One region of the Alishewanella sp. WH16-1 genome, then DNA from elsewhere that is predicted to be linked to it. Evidence: predicted binding sites of a transcription regulator. Region 1 holds the regulator's gene; each other region holds the start of a gene.

Evidence for each region. Region 1 encodes FNR, which switches genes on or off when oxygen is low (the NO sensors DNR and NnrR bind a similar motif). Its sites were predicted from a motif close to TTGATCTAGATCAA; they were not measured.
Region 2: the regulator FNR is predicted to act here: its motif matches at 3,017-3,030, upstream of AAY72_RS08210 (putative zinc-binding protein).
Region 3: the regulator FNR is predicted to act here: its motif matches at 3,226-3,239, upstream of AAY72_RS08360 (nitrate reductase subunit alpha).

Annotation. Positions count from the first base shown of each region.
Region 1 covers NZ_LCWL01000003.1:44,090-50,317, reverse strand. The annotation lists gene AAY72_RS00850 (FixH family protein) at 1-464, shown strand, start outside; gene AAY72_RS00845 (heavy metal translocating P-type ATPase) at 500-2,881, shown strand; gene ccoS (cbb3-type cytochrome oxidase assembly protein CcoS) at 2,878-3,090, shown strand; gene AAY72_RS00835 (sulfite exporter TauE/SafE family protein) at 3,080-3,754, shown strand; gene fnr (fumarate/nitrate reduction transcriptional regulator Fnr) at 3,791-4,495, shown strand; gene uspE (universal stress protein UspE) at 4,653-5,585, shown strand; gene ttcA (tRNA 2-thiocytidine(32) synthetase TtcA) at 5,663-6,228, shown strand, end outside.
Region 2 covers NZ_LCWL01000092.1:18,753-24,980, reverse strand. The annotation lists gene AAY72_RS08225 (NarK family nitrate/nitrite MFS transporter) at 1-203, opposite strand, end outside; gene AAY72_RS08220 (nitrate/nitrite transporter) at 506-1,777, shown strand; gene AAY72_RS08215 (NnrS family protein) at 1,774-2,979, shown strand; gene AAY72_RS08210 (putative zinc-binding protein) at 3,089-3,484, shown strand; gene moeB (molybdopterin-synthase adenylyltransferase MoeB) at 3,481-4,236, opposite strand; gene AAY72_RS08200 (YbaN family protein) at 4,229-4,606, opposite strand; gene norR (nitric oxide reductase transcriptional regulator NorR) at 4,609-6,123, opposite strand.
Region 3 covers NZ_LCWL01000092.1:57,108-63,335, reverse strand. The annotation lists gene AAY72_RS08370 (MFS transporter) at 1-1,156, shown strand, start outside; gene AAY72_RS08365 (histidine kinase) at 1,200-2,981, opposite strand; gene AAY72_RS08360 (nitrate reductase subunit alpha) at 3,323-6,228, shown strand, end outside.

The DNA.
Region 1 (6,228 bases):
ATAAATATGTCTGGCCCTGGGTATTAATTGCGATACCGGTTTTGACGGCGCTAAAAGCGGTGCATACCGTGGTAGTGATGCAACAACACAAACCGGAAGTCGTCATTGATGATTATTATGCGGCGGGTAAAAGTATCAACTTGCAACTTGCCAAGTACCGTGAAGCGGCGTTGCGTAATCTGGATGCCAGCATCCTGGTCGCCGGCAATAGAGCCGTAGTGCGCTTTGCCGAAAATGCGGTGCTGGGCGACAGCATTCATTTAGACTTTTATCATCCAACCCTCGGCGCCCGGGATTTTGCTGTCGATGCAGAACGCAGTGGTGAACTACTTTATGTTGCCACCCTACCCCTGACACCAGATGGTCGTTGGCGCTTAACCGTATCGGATGCGTCCAATGAATGGCGACTCAAAGCCAATCTGGTGCTGCCGGCTGAGCAGGAAATTAAACTGGGTTATAAATAATCACTGTTATCTGTATTGATTAAGGAAGAGGCGTCTTGGGCGACCTGCAGTGTTTCCATTGCCATGAGCCGGTAGCTACCGGCGAGCGTTTTACCCTGCATATCGATGGTAACCGGCAGTTTTTTTGCTGCGCAGGTTGCCAGGCGGTTGCCGATACCATTATTAATAATGGCCTGGCAGACTATTACCGCTTCCGTACCGAAGCCGCGGCTAAAGTTACCGCCCTGCCCGACGAGCTTGCCAACCAGTTAGCCAACTTTGATCAGCCAGACGTACTGGCCGATATCAGCCGCCAGCATGGCGATTTAACTGAACTGGAATTGTCACTATCCGGCATGAGCTGCGCTGCCTGCGCCTGGTTAATTGAAAAGCAACTGAAAAAACTGCCAGACATTGCCAAGGTTACGGTTAACGCCTCTACCCAACGTGCGTCGGTCAGTTGGGACAGCAATAAGCTGCCATTAAGCGGCATTTTACGGCAAATCTCTGAGCTGGGTTATCAGGCCAGTCCTTTTGTTGCCGATCAGGAAGAACAGACCTTTAAACAGGAATTAAACCGCTATCTGAAACGATTGGCGGTATCGGGCATTCTCACCATGCAAGTGATGATGCTGGCCTTCGCACTGTACTTTGGCGAATACACGGGTATCGAAGCCTCGCATGAAGGCTATCTGCGTTGGATCAGTATGCTGTTGACCATACCGGTGCTGCTCTATGCCGCCAAACCTTTCACTCTCAGTGCCTGGCGCAGCATTAAAGCCAGGCAGATGAATATGGATGTGCCGGTTAGTCTGGCGCTCTGGTATACCTTTTTCGCCTCGTCTTATGCCACGCTGTTTCATACCGGTGAAGTCTATTTTGAATCGGTCTGTATGTTTACTTTTCTGCTGCAGTTGGGTAAGTTTTTTGAATACCGCGCCCGGGCCCAGGCACGAGAGGCCACCAGCAACCTGCTAAAGATTATGCCGGTCACCGCCACTTTATTAACTGAGCAGGGCCCAACCAGTGCCTCGGCGCGCCGGTTGCAACCTGACGATCTGATCCTGGTCAAAGCCGGCGAAACCCTGCCAGCTGATGGTATCGTCACAGAGGGGCAAAGCTCGGTTGATGAATCGATGCTAACCGGTGAATACCGGCCCATTAGTAAAGGGCCCGGCGATACAGTACTGGCAGGCAGTATCAATCATGATGGTTTGCTGAAAATTCGCGTTAGCGAGGCCTTGGCACACTCCCGCCTGGGCCAGATTATCCAGTTGCAGCAGCAGACGCTAAATCAAAAACCGCGGTTGGTGGAAAAAACTGACCAGCTGGCAAAATACTTTGTCGAACGCTTACTGGTAATAGCGGTATTGACCTTTGGTTTATGGTATTTCTGGTGGAACCCGGACCGGGCATTCTGGGTTACCTTGTCGGTCTTAGTTGCCACCTGCCCTTGTGCACTCAGCCTGGCAACCCCCACCGCTATTACCTGTGCCTTAGCACGCTTAAACCGTCAGGGGATCCTGATTAAAAATTCTCAGGCGCTGGAAACCTTGCCAGAAATCAGCCATATCGTGTTCGATAAAACCGGTACCCTTACCGAAGGCCAGTTTAGTGTCTGCCAGGTCACCTTACTCAGTACGCAATACGGTGAAGCTGAGGTGCTGAATTTCATTGCCAATCTGGAGCGCTATTCCGAGCATCCCATCGCCCGGGCCTTTGCTCCGTATCTGACCGAACCATTGCAACTGCAGCAGGTGAGCGTCGCCGTTGGCGCTGGGATCAGTGGCAGCTGGCAACAACGACAGCTTAAAGTCGGCAGTGCGGCGTTTTGTCAATTGAGCGAAGTCAGCAATGCGATGGTATATCTGGTGATCGATGGCGAGCCGATTGCTGCGGTAGAGCTGAGTGATCAGATCCGGGCGGAAGTGCCGGCACTGGTCGCCAAACTGCAGCAACAGGGTTATCGTTTAGGCATGTTGACCGGCGACAGCTCTGAGCAAGCAGAGCAGATCAGCCAGCAGCTGCAGTTAGATTTTATGGTAAAGGGCTGCTCGCCAGAGCAAAAAGTCGCGCAGATCCAGCAACTGATTGCCGATGGCCATAAAGTCTTAATGCTTGGCGATGGCATTAATGACAGCCCTGGCTTTAATGCCGCCCATATCTCTGTCGCCGTGCACTCAGGCGCGGATTTATCAAAAAACCAGGCCGATGTGGTGCTGTTAAAGCCAGATGTCAGCCTGGTATTAGATTTAGTTGCCGGTGGTAAACAAAGCGCCCGTACCATCAAACAAAACCTTGGCTGGTCGGTAGGCTATAATCTGATTATTATTCCATTGGCGGTAGCAGGCTTTGTATCACCTTATATTGCCGTGATTGGTATGTCCTTCAGCTCCTTGCTGGTGGTATCTAACTCGTTAAGGTTACTGAAGAAATGAGCATTATTTATGTACTGATCCCGATTGCCATTTTATTTGTCGCCATCGGTATCTGGATTTTCTTTTGGGCGGTACGCTCAAAACAGTTTGAAGATTTGGAAAAAGAAGGCTTAAGCATCCTGTTTGATGAGGATAAGCAGCAGGTGCAGTCTGACAACCCGCGCCAGCAGCCAAACCATAACAGCCCGTCGCGCCAAGATGAGCCCTGATTTTCTCGCCGCTATACTGATTGGTTTGTTGGGGAGCAGTCATTGCCTGGTAATGTGCGGCGGTATCGCCAGTGCCTTACAACTGAGTGTACCGGCAGAACAACGCCGTCACGGCTGGTACTTTCCATTGTTACTCAGTGCCGGACGCTTAACGACTTACGCCTTGTTCGGCGCCCTGGTTGGCTATTTTGGTATTACGGCGATGCAAGTGACCGGGGCATCCATGCTATGGCTGCGTTTGCTTGCCGGCTTGCTGCTGATTGCCATGGCGCTGTACATTAGCCGGCTCTGGTTTGGTTTAACCCGATTAGAAAAGGTTGGTCAGGGCCTATGGCAGCGGCTACAGCCACTGAGCAAAGCGCTGTTACCACTGGATTCCGCCAGCAAAGCTTACCGCTATGGCCTGTTATGGGGCTTTCTGCCCTGTGGCCTGGTTTACTCCACCTTAAGCTGGAGTCTGGCCAGCGGCAGTGCGCTAAAGGGTGCCGCCCTGATGCTTGGCTTTGGCATCGGTACCCTGCCCGCTCTTCTCGCCGTTGGCAGCGCAGCCAACGCCTTACGTCAGCTCAAAGCAAATATGCTGTTTCGTTATGCGACTGCGGCTATACTGGCTATCTATGGCTTTTATACGATATGGCTTGCTTTGCAGAGGTTAGTTTTTTAAGCTAGCAGTCATATTAGGGACTTTAGGATCCATTCGATGCAACGCTCGGCGATTAATTGTCAGGATTGTGGTTTTAGCCAGCTGTGCCTGCCATTTTCACTTAACGATCAGGAAATGACCAAGCTGGATGACATTATCCAGCGTAAACGCCCGCTGCATAAAGGCGATATTCTGTTTGAAAGTGGCACCGCACTAAAATCGCTGTTCGCCGTGCGTACCGGATCCTTTAAAACCTTTACCCTGACCGAACAGGGTGAGCAACAAATTACCGGCTTCCATTTGCCCGGCGATATTATCGGTTTTGATGCGATCAACACCCAGCAACACGTCAGTTACGCTGAAGCGCTGGAAACCGGAATGATTTGTGAAATCCCGTTCAATAATCTCGAACTGTTATTAGATCAACTGCCCAAATTACGGCAACAAATGATGCGGCTGATGAGCCAGGACATTCAGGCAGATCAGCAAATGTTGCTGTTGTTAAACCGGAAAACTGCCGAGCAAAAACTGGCGACCTTCCTCAATCATCTGGCATCACGCTACGGTAACCGGGGCTTTTCGTCTAAGGCTTTCCGTCTGACGATGACCCGCAGTGATATCGGTAATTATCTGGGCTTAACCGTGGAAACCATCAGCCGTTTGCTGAGTAAACTGCATAAAGATCAGATTATTGATGTCGACGGTAAACTGATTACCATTCTTGATGCGTCGGCACTAAATAATCTGGCAGGGAATTGCTAACCCCCCATATTGATTTCAGTAAAGCAACAACGCCTATTGCGCCGCAACGCCGCTTTAACTTTGTTGCTTGTTTATTGATTTAACACAAAGGCCCCGCTACCAACTCCGGTTATTTTGACTACACTTAGGTGAGTTAGAATGGATAGCCGGAGATATTATGTCGATTTACAACAATGTTTTAGTGGTACTGGATCCAACTACGGAACAGCAAAAAGCGCTGGATCGTGCGCTGGAACTAACCCGCAAACAAGGCGGTAAATTAACGGCCTTTCTGTCGGTATACGAGTTCTCTTACGAAATGACCACCATGTTGTCCGGTGATGAGCGCGAAGCCATGAAACAAGCGGTGATTAAGGATCGTGAAATCTGGCTTAGCAGTTTATTAGCACCGGCAACGGCCGCCGGGCTCGACATTGCGATACAGGTGGTTTGGCACAACAGACCTTTCGAAGCCGTGGTCAAGGCGGTACTGGAGCATAACTTCGACTTAGTCATTAAAGGTACTCATGATCATGACGTACTGAAATCGATGATTTTTACCCCAACTGACTGGCATATTTTACGCAAGTGTCCCTGCCCGGTATTGCTGGTAAAAGAACACGCCTGGCCGGAGCAAGGAAATATTATCGCCGCAGTTAATGCCGGCAGCGAACAAGAACATCATAAATCATTAAATAAACGCGTAATTACTAAAGCGTTACAAATGGCTGAATTGCTGCACGCCAAGGTACATCTGGTCAATGCCTATCCGGGTACGCCGGTTAATATCGCCATCGAAATCCCGGAGTTTAATCCGCAGGAATATAACAGCACTATGCAGCGCCACCATAAAGAAGCCGTCAAGCTGCTCGCCGATGACTATGCGATTCCGGCGGACCAGTGTCATGTGCTGGAGGGTATGCCAGAAGATGTGATCCCGAAACTAGCGCGGAAGCTGGATGCGGAAATGGTATTAATTGGTACCATCGGCCGAACCGGTTTATCGGCTGCCATTATCGGCAATACCGCCGAGCATGTGATTGACCGTTTGGACTGCGATGTCTTGGCGTTAAAACCGGAAAACTTTGTCTGTCCGCTGGAGAAATCCTAGAGCAGGATCCTATTCCTCTTTTGCGTAGGCGCACCCTTGGGTATAATGTGCGCCTTTTTTCTGTCTGGTAGTTAATGATGTCTCACGCCGCGCAAGCGAAAGCCCAATACAATCTGAATAAACTGCACAAACGGCTGCGCCGTAACGTTGGCCAGGCCATTGCTGATTTTGGCATGATCAGTGAAGGCGACAAGGTGATGGTGTGTTTATCCGGCGGTAAAGACTCTTATACCCTGCTGGATATTCTGCTGAATCTGCAACAATCGGCGCCAATTAATTTCAGTATTGTGGCGGTGAATCTTGATCAGAAACAACCGGGGTTCCCGGCGCATGTGCTGCCAGAGTATCTGACAGCCATTGGCGTCGACTTTAAAATTGTTACTGAAGATACCTATGCCATCGTCAAGGAAAAGATCCCAGAGGGCAAAACGACCTGCTCGCTGTGTTCACGCCTGCGCCGTGGTATTTTGTACCGCACTGCCAAAGAACTGGGCGCAACTAAAATCGCCCTCGGCCACCACCGCGATGATATGCTGGAAACCTTGTTTTTAAATATGTTTTATGGCGGCAAGATGAAATCGATGCCGCCCAAACTGATCAGTGATAACGGCGAACATATCGTGATCCGGCCTTTGGCTTACTG
Region 2 (6,228 bases), on a different contig from region 1:
AAAATCAGCAACGCCCGGATCTGAGCATCGGTTAATGCCAGTGCCTCTTTGATATGCACCAGCAAGGGCGCATGGGCAAACCAGATAACGAAGGTAAGGAAAAACGCAAACCAGGTCAGGTGTAACATTTTTATTTTTTGTTCCGCAAAATTCAGCAGATTGAGTTTACTGCCTTGCCCTGCCGCAGACGCTGCGCCAGCCATAGAGACCTCCAGAAAGAGTCAATCAATTAATTCCAGTACAAGTCTAGGGGTTTTTAACCGGAAAAAATTGATCTGGCACAACTGCAATCGGGCGGCAGACCGCACAGTTGCTGGCTTACTACCTCCTTCGGGCAGCCAGGGTTCAGCCTGCAAGTCGCCTTAACGCTACAACCCTTACCTACTTTGAGGTAGTGGCACGGCACCGGCACCTACCAACAGAACTTAGGGGGTACTGCTTTTTGGCTGAGCAGGTTGCATGCATTTTCGTTATGCTTAAGCTGCTTAGTTTTTCGGAGTCTTAGATGCAGGCAACCCACCCGCAAGCTGGCCGGGCACTGCTGCTGGCCACACTGGCTTTTGCCGGCTGCTTTTCAGTCTGGACGCTTTATGCGGTAATGGGGCTGGATATTCAACAGCAATTAGCCTTATCGGCAACTGAATACGGTATTCTGCTGGCAGCCCCTATTTTTAGCGGGGCACTGTTGCGCATTCCACTTGGCATTCTGGCCGATCGCTATCCGGCGCGTAACCTCTGGTTGCTACTGATGCTTAGCTGTATACCAGCATTAACCATATTACCCTGGGTTGAAAGCTACACGGGCTATTTGTTGCTCGGTCTTTGGTTCGGTTTGAGTGGCGTCTCTTTTACTTTCGGTATTCGCTATGTCACCGATTGGTTTGCTTCTCGCCAGCAGGGTTTAGCGATGGGCTTATTTGGTGTCGGTAATGCCGGTGTTGCCATTACCTTTGTGCTGGTACCGGTTATTGTCAACTTCTGGGGCTGGCAGTGGGTAGGGCCAGTGTATGCCTTAGGGCTGGCATTGATGCTGGTGCTGTTCTGGTTGCTCTCGCCAGCTGCCCCAACCTCTGCCGGCCCGCACGCCCCACAGCTGACGCTGGGGCAATTGTTACGCGATGCCAGGGTCTGGCGCTTCTCGCTGTATTATTACTTTGTGTTCGGTGGCTTTCTTGCCTTACTGCTGTGGCTGCCGCAATACTATATGCAGGCCTATCAGATGAACGCACAACAGGCGATGGCCTTTACGCTGTTTTTTGTCGCCACCTCTAGTATGGTCCGCGCCCTGGGTGGCTGGTTTGCCGATCGTTATGGCGGCCGCGCCGTTAACTGGAGCGTATTTTGGGTTTGCCTGGTCTGTCTGTTTTTCCTCAGTTATCCACCCACCACGCTGGTGATTCATGGCCTGGAAAAAGACGTGACGCTGGAAATTGCCGTCAACGTCTGGTGGTTTACCCTGCTGATTTTTATTATCGGTGTGGCACAGGGCTTTGGCCGCGCCAGTGTCTATAAAGTGATTCATGACTACTATCCGCAACATATGGGCGCTGTTGGTGGCTTTGTTGCCGCTATCGGTGGCCTCGGCGGCTGCACTCTGCCGGTGTTATTTGGTCTGGCACAAGATGCACTGGGCATCGTGACCGGCTGCTTTATGATTCTGTATTGGGTGTTGGCACTGTGCATGATCACGATGTTTTTTGCCAATCAGGCGGCGCAATATCAGCAGCGCCTGACTGACGCCCGCAGTAATAATTTTTTATTGGATGAAGACGAATGATGCAGATAACCGATCTGGCAACGGAGCAAAAAATGCTGCCGCTGCTACGCCAGGCCTTTCGGCCAATGTTCTTATTTGGTGCAGCTTTTAGCGCCATCGCCATGCTACTGTGGGGTTTAATTCTGGCTGGTCAGTTAAAAATTCAGCCGGTGGGCCAGGTATTATTCTGGCATAGCCACGAGATGCTGTTTGGTTTTGCCTGCGCCATTGTCATTGGTTTTTTACTGACTGCAGTACAAAACTGGACGTCAATGCGCGCGCCCCACGGCAAAAGCTTGTTGTTGCTAACCTTGCTCTGGCTCAGCGGCCGGCTGTTGCTGCTGTTTGGCCAGAGTTTGCCACTGTGGCTGGTGGCGGCGGTGGATCTCAGTTTTCTGCCATTGGCGGCCTGGCTACTGGCCAAGCCTTTACTAGCAGTAAAACAGTATCGGAATTTGTTTTTTGTCCCGGTCTTGTTGCTACTCACTGCCTGCAACCTGATCATGTATCTTGGGCTTTACCTTGGTCGGTATGACTTACAACAACTGGGCAGCTTAAATGCCATCTGGCTGATCACCCTGCTAATGGCGATTGTCGGTGGCCGGGTGATCCCGATGTTTACCGCTAATGGCACCAAAACCCCAAAAGTGGAGGCGCTGCTCTGGCTTGACCGCGCTGCTTTGGGCAGCCTTTGGCTGATCTTTGTCTTGCATTTTTTCAGTCTGGCGCCGCTGTTACCCGCTAGCCTGTTAAGCGCCCTCTTTGCCCTGAGTGCGCTGCTGACCGCTATCCGCTGCGCGCGCTGGAAAATCTGGCTGACCTTCAGAGTATCACTGCTGTGGTCGTTACATCTGGCTTATTGGTTTATCCCGCTGGGCCTGGCGTTATTTGCGTTACGTTATGCCGGCTTTGCCATCAGCCAGAGTATCGCACTGCATGCGTTAACGGCTGGCGCCATGGGATCAATGATTCTGTCGATGATGGCCAGGGTCTCGCTTGGCCACAGCGGCCGGCTGTTACAACCAAAGCAGATTATGGCTTGGGCTTTTCTGCTGGTGGCGCTGGCCGGTATCAGCCGTACCTTACTGATTTGGTTACTGCCAGCGCATACGTTTAGTCTGCTCTGGCTGGGGATTGCTTGCTGGGTGTTGGCCTATGCCTGTTATGTGCTGGTGTACTTACCGGTATTAACCACGCCCAGAGCAGATGGCCGGCCGGGCTAGCCGGCCTTACCCATGAAGGGGTAAAGCTGGTGCCGCTTTGATTTATATCAAGCTGCCGACGCAGTGGACTTCTAAACTTCAGCTATCGCAAGTTTTAGGAAGCCACATTATGAGTCATAGTTACGAAACAAAGCCGCTGGTTTATGCCTGTTCTGGTTGCTCCAATGTGGCGCAACTGGCGAACGATCTAGCCGTGGTGATGGATCGGGAAGGCCTGGCGGAGATGTCCTGTATTGCCGGCGTAGGTGGCAAGGTTAAACAACTGGTTAAGGTCGCGCAATCTGGCCGGCCGATTCTGGCAGTCGATGGCTGCCCGCTAAACTGTGTGAAACAAACCCTGGCCACGGTCGACGTGGTGCCGACCTGGCACCTGGAGCTTACGGCTTTAGGTTATAAAAAGCGCGATCATGAAAACTGTGATCTGGGCGATGCTTACCAGTTGCTGCAAAAAGTGCATAGCGACGTGCTGCCGCAACTGACAAAACAGCAAGGGATCAGGCATTAACGCCGCCGGCATACCGGACAATCAGGATCCACGGTTAACTGAAACTGCTGCCACTGACCGCTTAAGGCATCAAACAACTTTAACTGGTGATACTCGGGTTCACCAACCGCAGCCAGAATCTTTACCGCCGCCAGGGCCTGCATTACTCCCAACACACCGACTACCGGCGACAGGATCCCGGCCTCCATACAACTAAGTTGCTGTTCACCAAAAAAGCGGCTTAAACACTGATAACATGGATCGCCAGGCTGATGCCGTAAACTCAAGAGCTGACCTTCAAAGCGGATAGCTGCGGCTGAAACCAGCGGCACACCGGCGTGAACACAGGCGGCATTGATGGCGTTGCGGGTGCTAAGGTTATCAGTACAGTCCAGCACCAGGCTATAGTCGGGAATCAGTTGTCGTAGTGCGGTTTCATCCAGCCGCTGCGCCAAAGCGGTCAGCTTAATGTCACTGTTTAATTGTTGCAGCTGCTGCATGGCAGTACTGACTTTTGGCTGGCCAATATCCTGCTCGCGATACAGTATTTGCCGCTGCAGATTACTGCGATCAATGTTATCGTCATCCACCAGGGTAAGCTCGCCAACGCCACTGGCCACCAGGTAAGGCGCCGCCGCGCAACCCAGCCCCCCCATGCCAACCAATAGTACTTTGCTGGCTAATAACGCTTCCTGACCACGAAAGTCCAGCGCTGGCAGCATTAACTGCCGGCTGTACCTCAGTGCCTGCTGCGGGTTGAGTATCTCAGTCATCTGCTGTCTCCTGTGGCTGTGGCCGCCGCCATAGCCAAACGGCTACCAGCAACAGGCAACCGGTTATGATGATTTTTATTACCATAGGTACTGTCGACAACCACAGTAGCAGCATACTGGCCAGCATCATGCCAGACGCCAGCCATTTCGCTCGCCGCGACACGGCGCCCTGCTGCCGCCATTGCCGGATCGACGGGCCAAACTGATGATGCGCCAGCAACCACTCTTCAAACTGCGGCCAGCCCTTACCGGCAGCCCAGGCTGACAACAACACAAAAGGCACCGTGGGCAAACCCGGTAACGGAATACCCACGAGGCCCAAAGCCAAACTGCACAGGGCTAATAACCGGTAGCCAGTAGTTTTTAGCATGGTTATTTTAATCCCAACCGTTGCGCCAGTTTATGCAAATTACTGGCATCCAATTGCAGTGCCCGCGCTGCCTTCGACCAACATTGTTGATGTTGCTGCAGAGCCTGCAGAATCAATTGCTGCTGTAACTGATTTACTGCCTCTTTCAATCCCTGAGCCGGCAAGATTGTCGGTGCCGGCGACAACGGCGCCCTTAGCGTTTGCGGCAAGTCCAGTAACTCTGGCTGCAGGATCACGATATCACTGCGCTGTGCGCCCTGGCTGAGTGCCTTAATTGCCGCCCGGCTGATCACATGCTCCAGCTCGCGGATATTGCCGGGCCAGTTATAACCCAGCAGCGCCAGCTCAGCGGCCGGCGCCAGGCGCAAACTGCGTAAACCCAGCCGGCTGCGGTTTTGCTCTAAAAAATGCCCGGCCAGTAACGGCAAATCTTCGCTGCGTTCACGAAGCGGCGGAATGGGGATCGGATACACCGATAAGCGGTGATAGAGATCAGCGCGAAATTCGCCCTGCTTGACCTGTTGCTGCAAATCACGATTGGTCGCTGCCACCAGCCGCACATTAACCCGCTGTAGCTTATCCGAGCCCAGGCGTTGAATTTCGCCGTTTTGCAGCACGCGCAGTAATTTCGCCTGCACTGATAACGGCAATTCGCCCACTTCATCCAGAAATAAGGTGCCGCCATCGGCGGCATCGAAACGGCCAGCGCGCTCACTCAAAGCGCCGGAAAAGGCACCTTTGCTGTGCCCGAATAATTCACTTTCGGCCAGACTTTCCGGCAGGGCGGCACAGTTCACATAGATCATCGGTTTGTCCGCACGCCCGGAGCGACGGTGTAACTGACGGGCAAACAGCTCTTTACCAACCCCGGTTTCACCAAGCAGCAACACCGGTAACTCTGAGCTGGCCACCACATCCAACTCCTGCAAAATGCGTTGCAGTGCCGGACTCTGGCCAATAATTTCATACTGTTGCGCGCCAGCAGTACTGGTACCTGCTGCCGGTAGCTCGCCCTGACGTAAGGCACGATTGGCCTGCTCCAACTCGGTAATGCGAATGGCGGCCTCTACCAGCAAACTGAGTTGCTGTAACTGTAAAATGGCCAGCGCATCAAAACTGGCCGGCGACAGGGCGTCCAGCGTTAAGGCGCCCCAGCAGCGTCCTTCAACGTATAACGATACGCCCATACAATCATGCACCGGCAGCGCTTCACCCGGGGTTTCCGCCAATAATCCATCATAAGGATCAGGCAGCTCGCTGCCAGGTGGAAAGCGCACCGGCTGGCGGCTGGCTAAAATAGCCGCCAGCCGCGGATGTTGTGCCACCACAAAGCGCCGCCCCAAGGTTTCACGCAATAGTCCCTGCACCGCGACCGGCTTTAACTGTGCTTGCTGCAGCTGCAATAACGCAACAGCACCACAGGCAAAATGATTGCGCAAGGTGTTGACCAGCCGCTGTAAACGCACAGCTGCTGGCAGCTCTGTCACTAAGTCGGCAAATAAGACCGCATCCAACATGGTTGTTTTTACCCTTATGGTGAAACTCACCCGAATCAATTAGGGTTCAATTTACCATTCGCCGCAAAAAACTTATATAAATCAAAGGTGGTAGTTCTGGCATCC
Region 3 (6,228 bases), on a different contig from region 1:
AGCGCTGGGCATGAATGCCGGCCTGGGTAACTTTGGTGTCACCACCATGCAGATCCTGATCCCGCTATTTATGACCTTTGGTGCCTTTACCCTGGTCGGTGGCGGTGAGCCGATGATCCTGCAAAAGGCCAGTGGTACCCTGATTGGGAGTATCCCGGCTGGAAGTGAAACCTGGATCCAGAATGGCGGTTTCTTATGGCTATTGCTGTTAATCCCGCTGGCCTTTGCCATCTGGTTTGGCATGAATAACATCAATACTGAAGAGGTAACACCTAAGCTACCGAGCGCCGTCGGTTCCTTCTCCATTCAGCTGGCGATGTACGGCATTGGCTTGATCGCCTCGGTAATTGGTTTATGGCTGATTCTACCGGCCAGTGCCAATGGCTCCGGCTTTAGTATTCCGAAAGAACTGGTATTAGTGCTGGTGCCAATGGCCACAGTACTGGCGCTGAAAGTATTGCCGGGCGCCATCCGTGCCAGTCTGGACCGGCAGTATAAGATTTTCAATAATAAGCACACCTGGGTCATGAGCATTCTGTATGTTATGACCTTTGGTTCCTTTATCGGTTTTGCTGCCGCGCTGCCGTTATCTATCCAGGTGATCTTTGGCTACAGCCACCTGATGGTAGATGGCGTGATGACCCACAACACTCCGAATCCGAATGGTCCCAGCGCCCTGACCTATGCCTGGATCGCCCCCTTTATCGGCGCCTTAATCCGGCCAGTGGGTGGTTGGATCTCAGACCGTTTAGGTGGTGCTCTGGTTACCCAGATCTGTGCCGTGGTGATGGTACTGGCAGCCTTAGGTGCCGCCTTCTTTATGCAGCAGGCTTATCAATCGGCAACACCAGAGCAGTACTTTATGCCGTTCTTCCTGATTTTCCTGCTGTTGTTTGCCGCCAGCGGCATTGGTAATGCATCAACCTTTAAAACCATTGCCGTGGTGTTTCCAAAAGAACAAGCCGGGCCGGTGCTGGGCTGGACCTCTGCCGTCGCCGCCTACGGTGCTTTCTATATTCCACAGGTATTTGGTGAGCAGATCAAAGCCGCAACCCCGGAATATGCGATGATCGGCTTTGCCATCTTCTATGCGCTGTGTCTGGTATTAAACTGGTTCTTCTACCTGCGGAAAAGCGGCGAGTTTTATAACCCATAAACCAGGGTGGCTGGCTTGGGGCGCTGTGGCGCCCCTTATTTTATCAGGCGCTTTTCGGTTGCTGTAAATATTCCGGTAAAAACCGGAAATACACCCCGGTGCCACCTTCGGCGCGGCGCCGGATCATCAGCTCACCTGTCAGATGTTTGCTGCGCTCCTGCATAATCGCCAGACCATAGTGGTTCATCTTCTCAGCCCGCTCTGGGATCCCGACACCATCATCCTCCACCGCCAGCAAAATATGTTTACTGCTATCCTGCTGTAAGCTAATCGTCAGATTCTGACCCTGACTATGGTGAACTGCATTCTGACTCGCTTCACGAATAATTTGCAGTAAATGAATTTCCTCATTCGGTGCCAGCGGAATATTGCTTAACTGATAATCGAGCCGGATTTGCAGCTCCGACTGCTCAGTCAACTGCTGTACCGTCGTTTGCAGTGCACTCAGTAAACCGGCGCCATCGACCTTTAAGCGGAAGGTGGTTAACAGTTCCCGAAGTTGTCGGTACGCGGCATCCAGCCCACTTTTCAATTCAGAAGAGACGTCCTGCATCACCGCCCTATCGTCTTTGGCGATAGCTTTATTTAACCGGGTAACCTGAATTTTCAGGTAGGACAGCGCCTGCGCCAGCGAATCGTGCAGCTCGCGGGCAATCACTGTCCGTTCCTGCATCAATGCCAGCCGCCGCACCTGCTCCTCTTCCGATTTTAAACTCAGCGCCAGCGCCAGCTGATCGGCAATCGCCGTCACCAGCCGCTGCTGCCACAGTAATAATGGCTGTCCGGGTACCAGTCGCACCACCAGGACGCCGTATTGATTGCGATCGCGTTGCAACACAAAATTATGTAGCTGACAATCTGCCCGCAGCGGCTGCTCACTGCTTAAGCAGTCAGCACAGTTTTCAGCAGCACAAGGGTCCTGCCCCTCTGCAGCTTGTACCTGCAGGTACGGCTGATTGCCCTGCTCCGTAAATAAACACAGCTCAATGTCGCTTAACCCGGTGATCTGACGCAGCTCGCCAATAATTTCTGAAAAATCATGATATTCAGTCGTGTGCTCACTGATCCGCTGTGCGGTATTGTAAAGAAACTTCAGGGTAGTATTAGTTTGGGTCAGCTCTGCAGTTTGTTCTTCCACCCGCTTTTCCAGATTGCCATACATATAGCCAATGGCGGTATTCATCTTATTAAAACTGGTCGCCAGCATCCCCAGTTCGTCCGGATGCTGCGGCGTAATCCGATGGGTAAAATCGCCCTGCGCAATGCGGCGGGCACCACGGATCAACTCCTGTAACGGCTCTTCAACCATCACTTTTAACCAGTACATCACGATAATTGACAGCAGAATGGTCGCCAGTACCGCTATCACCTGTACCGAGCGAAAGGTTTTCACTTTACTTTCAGCATCTTGTTGAATTATCAACACCAACTCATCCAGCAAACGCACCTGCTCTGTCAGTTGCTGTTCCAACAACGGCAAGGCCTGGCTATCGCCGAACTGAGTCGCCAGTTGCAACCAATGCTGCTGTGCCGTTTGGTACTTCTCTGAAATCTCTGGTTGGTTTAAAAAGCGTTTAAATACCGGATGCTGCCAGCTATAGGAGAATTGCTGTAACGCCTGCTGCAGTTTTTGCTGATCCTGCTGTTGATGTAACCAGGCCAGCCGGTAGCTTTGCATCCGCAGCGAGCCGGCAACATTAACTGCATACGCATCGCTGTCAGCCTTATCCGACAACCAATACGACACCATCATCGTTGATAACGCCAACGCCACGATACAGGCCAGAGCGATATTGATCCGGGTAACAATTGAAAAGGTGCGCATCTGAAACTCCCACTACTATCTGTTCTAAGCTTAACCCGCCAGCGCCTTTCCTGCAGAAAAATCCGCTTACCAAATCTACGGGGATACTTGGGCTACCCCCTTTTCCCCAGCCAGAGTACACCTTCAGACAAAGTGAGTAGGCCCGCTCAGTCAAGGCTTGTATTTTCAAGCATTTAACCAATAACCACACTACCACCTTTGGGGTATTTTTCTTAATTTTCAGCAATTTAGACGCATGGCAACCTTGATCTGAATCAAGCAGAATTAGGCGGTAGTTTCTATAGTGTGCTTACTGAAAAAGCAAAAACGCTGTTCATGCAGGACAGGACCAGGAGTCAAGTATGAGTCATCTGTTAGATAAACTGCGGTTTTTTAAGACCCGCAAAACGCCCTTTGCCAATGGCCACGGGGTGACCACCAATGAGGACCGGACCTGGGAGCAAGGCTACCGGCAACGCTGGCAGCACGATAAGGTGGTACGTTCCACGCACGGTGTAAACTGTACCGGCTCTTGTAGTTGGAAAATCTATGTCAAAGACGGCCTGGTCACCTGGGAAACCCAGCAAACAGACTATCCGCGTACCCGTCCGGATCTGCCAAACCATGAACCCCGTGGCTGTCCGCGTGGCGCCAGCTATTCCTGGTATATCTACAGTGCCAACCGGCTGAAATATCCGAAAGTGCGGCAGCAACTGATGAAGCTGTGGCGTGAAGCCCGGGTGCAGCATAAAGATCCGGTGAAAGCCTGGGAATCAATCGTCAGCGATCCGCTAAAAGCCAAAAGCTACAAAGAACGCCGCGGTTTGGGCGGCTTTGTCCGTGCCAGTTGGGATGAGGTAAACGAGCTGATTGCCGCTTCTAACGTTTACACCACTAAAACCTATGGTCCTGACCGGGTGACCGGTTTCTCGCCGATCCCAGCAATGTCGATGGTGTCCTACGCCGCCGGTGCCCGTTACCTGTCGCTGATTGGCGGTAACTGTTTAAGCTTTTACGACTGGTACTGCGACTTACCCCCAGCCTCACCGCAAATTTGGGGCGAGCAAACCGACGTACCAGAATCCGCCGACTGGTATAACTCGAACTACATTATTGTTTGGGGCTCGAACGTGCCACAAACCCGGACCCCGGATGCGCACTTCTTAACTGAAGTTCGCTACAAGGGTACCAAAACCTGTGTTATCACCTCCGACTACTCCGAAGCGTCGAAATTTGGTGATACCTGGCTCCACCCACGTCAGGGTACCGATGCAGCCCTGGCCATGGCCTTTGGTCATGTCATTCTAAAAGAATTCCACGTCAACAACCCCAGTGCCTACTTCACCGACTACGTGCGTCGTACTACCGATATGCCGATGTTGGTACTTTTGGAGGAACAAAACGGGGTGCTAACCACCGGCCGCTTCCTGCGCGCGGCCGATCTGGTGAATAACCTGGGTGAAGACAATAACCCGGACTGGAAAACCATTGCCATCAACAAAGATGGTCGCCTGACCAGCCCGAATGGCGCCATCGGTTATCGCTGGGGCCAGGCCGGTAAGTGGAACCTGGAGCAAAAAGATAAAGACGGTGAGCTGGAGCTGCAACTGAGCTTAAAAGACAACAGTGACGAACTGGTGGATGTTGGCTTCCCATATTTCGGTGGTGCGCCACACGAGTATGAATACTTCCAGCATACCGAACATGCCGACGTGCAGATGCGTAAAATTCCGGCAAAACGAGTGGAGCTGGCTAACGGTGGTACCGCACTGGTCGCCACAGTATTCGATCTGATGCTGGCACAGTACGGCGTGGATAACGGTATTAATGATCCAAACCGCGCCCAGGCTTACACCGATAACGTGCCTTATACCCCAGGTTGGCAAGAAGCCATTACCGGCGTGAAACCGGATGACGTGATTCGGGTCGCGCGTGAATTCGCCCGTAATGCCGATAAAACCCGTGGTCGCTCGATGGTCATCGTCGGTGCCGCACTGAACCACTGGTACCATATGGATATGAACTACCGTGGCCTGATCAATATGCTGATGATGTGCGGCTGTATCGGTCAGAGTGGCGGCGGCTGGGCCCACTACGTCGGCCAGGAAAAGCTGCGGCCACAAACCGGCTGGACGCCACTGGCCTTTGCGCTGGATTGGCAACGGCCACCACGCCATATGAACGGCACCTCGTTCTTCTATAACCATTCCAGCCAATGGCGTTACGAAAAGCTGGATATGACGGAAGTCATTTCGCCGCTGGCCAATAAAGACAAATGGTCTGGCAGTATTGTCGACTATAACAGCCGCGCTGAACGCATGGGCTGGTTACCTTCAGCACCACAACTGGGCACAAACCCGCTAAAACTGGCAGCGGAAGCGAAAGCCGCCGGCAAAGAGCTGAAAGACTATGTGGTGGAACAGCTAACTTCACGCAATATTAAGTTTGCCTGTGAGCAGCCGGAAAATCCGCAAAACTTCCCACGCAATATGTTTATCTGGCGCTCTAACCTGCTGGGTTCCAGCGGTAAAGGCCATGAATATATGCTGCGGCACTTACTGGGCACCAAACACGGCTTGCTGGGTAAAGACTTAGGCGGTTTTGGCGGTAAAAAACCGGAAGATGTGGAATGGACCGATCAGCCAGCCGAAGGCAAAGTCGATCTGTGGGTGACGCTGGATTTCCGCATGTCTACCACTTGCCTGTATTCCGATATCGTGCTGCCAACGGCTACCTGGTATGAAAAAGACGATATGAATACCTCGGATATGCATCCGTTTATTCACCCGTTAACCGCAGCCATTGACCCGGTGTGGGAAGCGCGCAGTGACTGGGAAATCTTTAAAGGTATTGCCAAGGCCTTCTCGAAAGCATCGGTCGGTCATTTAGGCGTAGAAACCGATGTGGTGACTACACCGATGCACCACGACACCCCAGCCGAACTGGCGCAGCCTTATGGCGTAAAAGCCTGGTGGAAAGGCGAGTGTGAGGCGATTCCGGGCCTGACCATGCCACATATTAATATTGTGGAACGGGATTACCCCAATACCTATGCCCGCTTTACTTCAATAGGCCCGCTGCTGGAGAAAATCGGTAACGGCGGTAAAGGCATCAGCTGGGACACCAAAGAGGAAGTAAAATTCCTTAAACAACTTAACCGTGTACATACCGACGAAGGCGTGAATAAAGGCATGGCGAAGATCGACAGCGCCATTGATGCCTGCGAAATGATCCTGTCGCTGGCCCCGGAAACCAATGGCCATGTCGC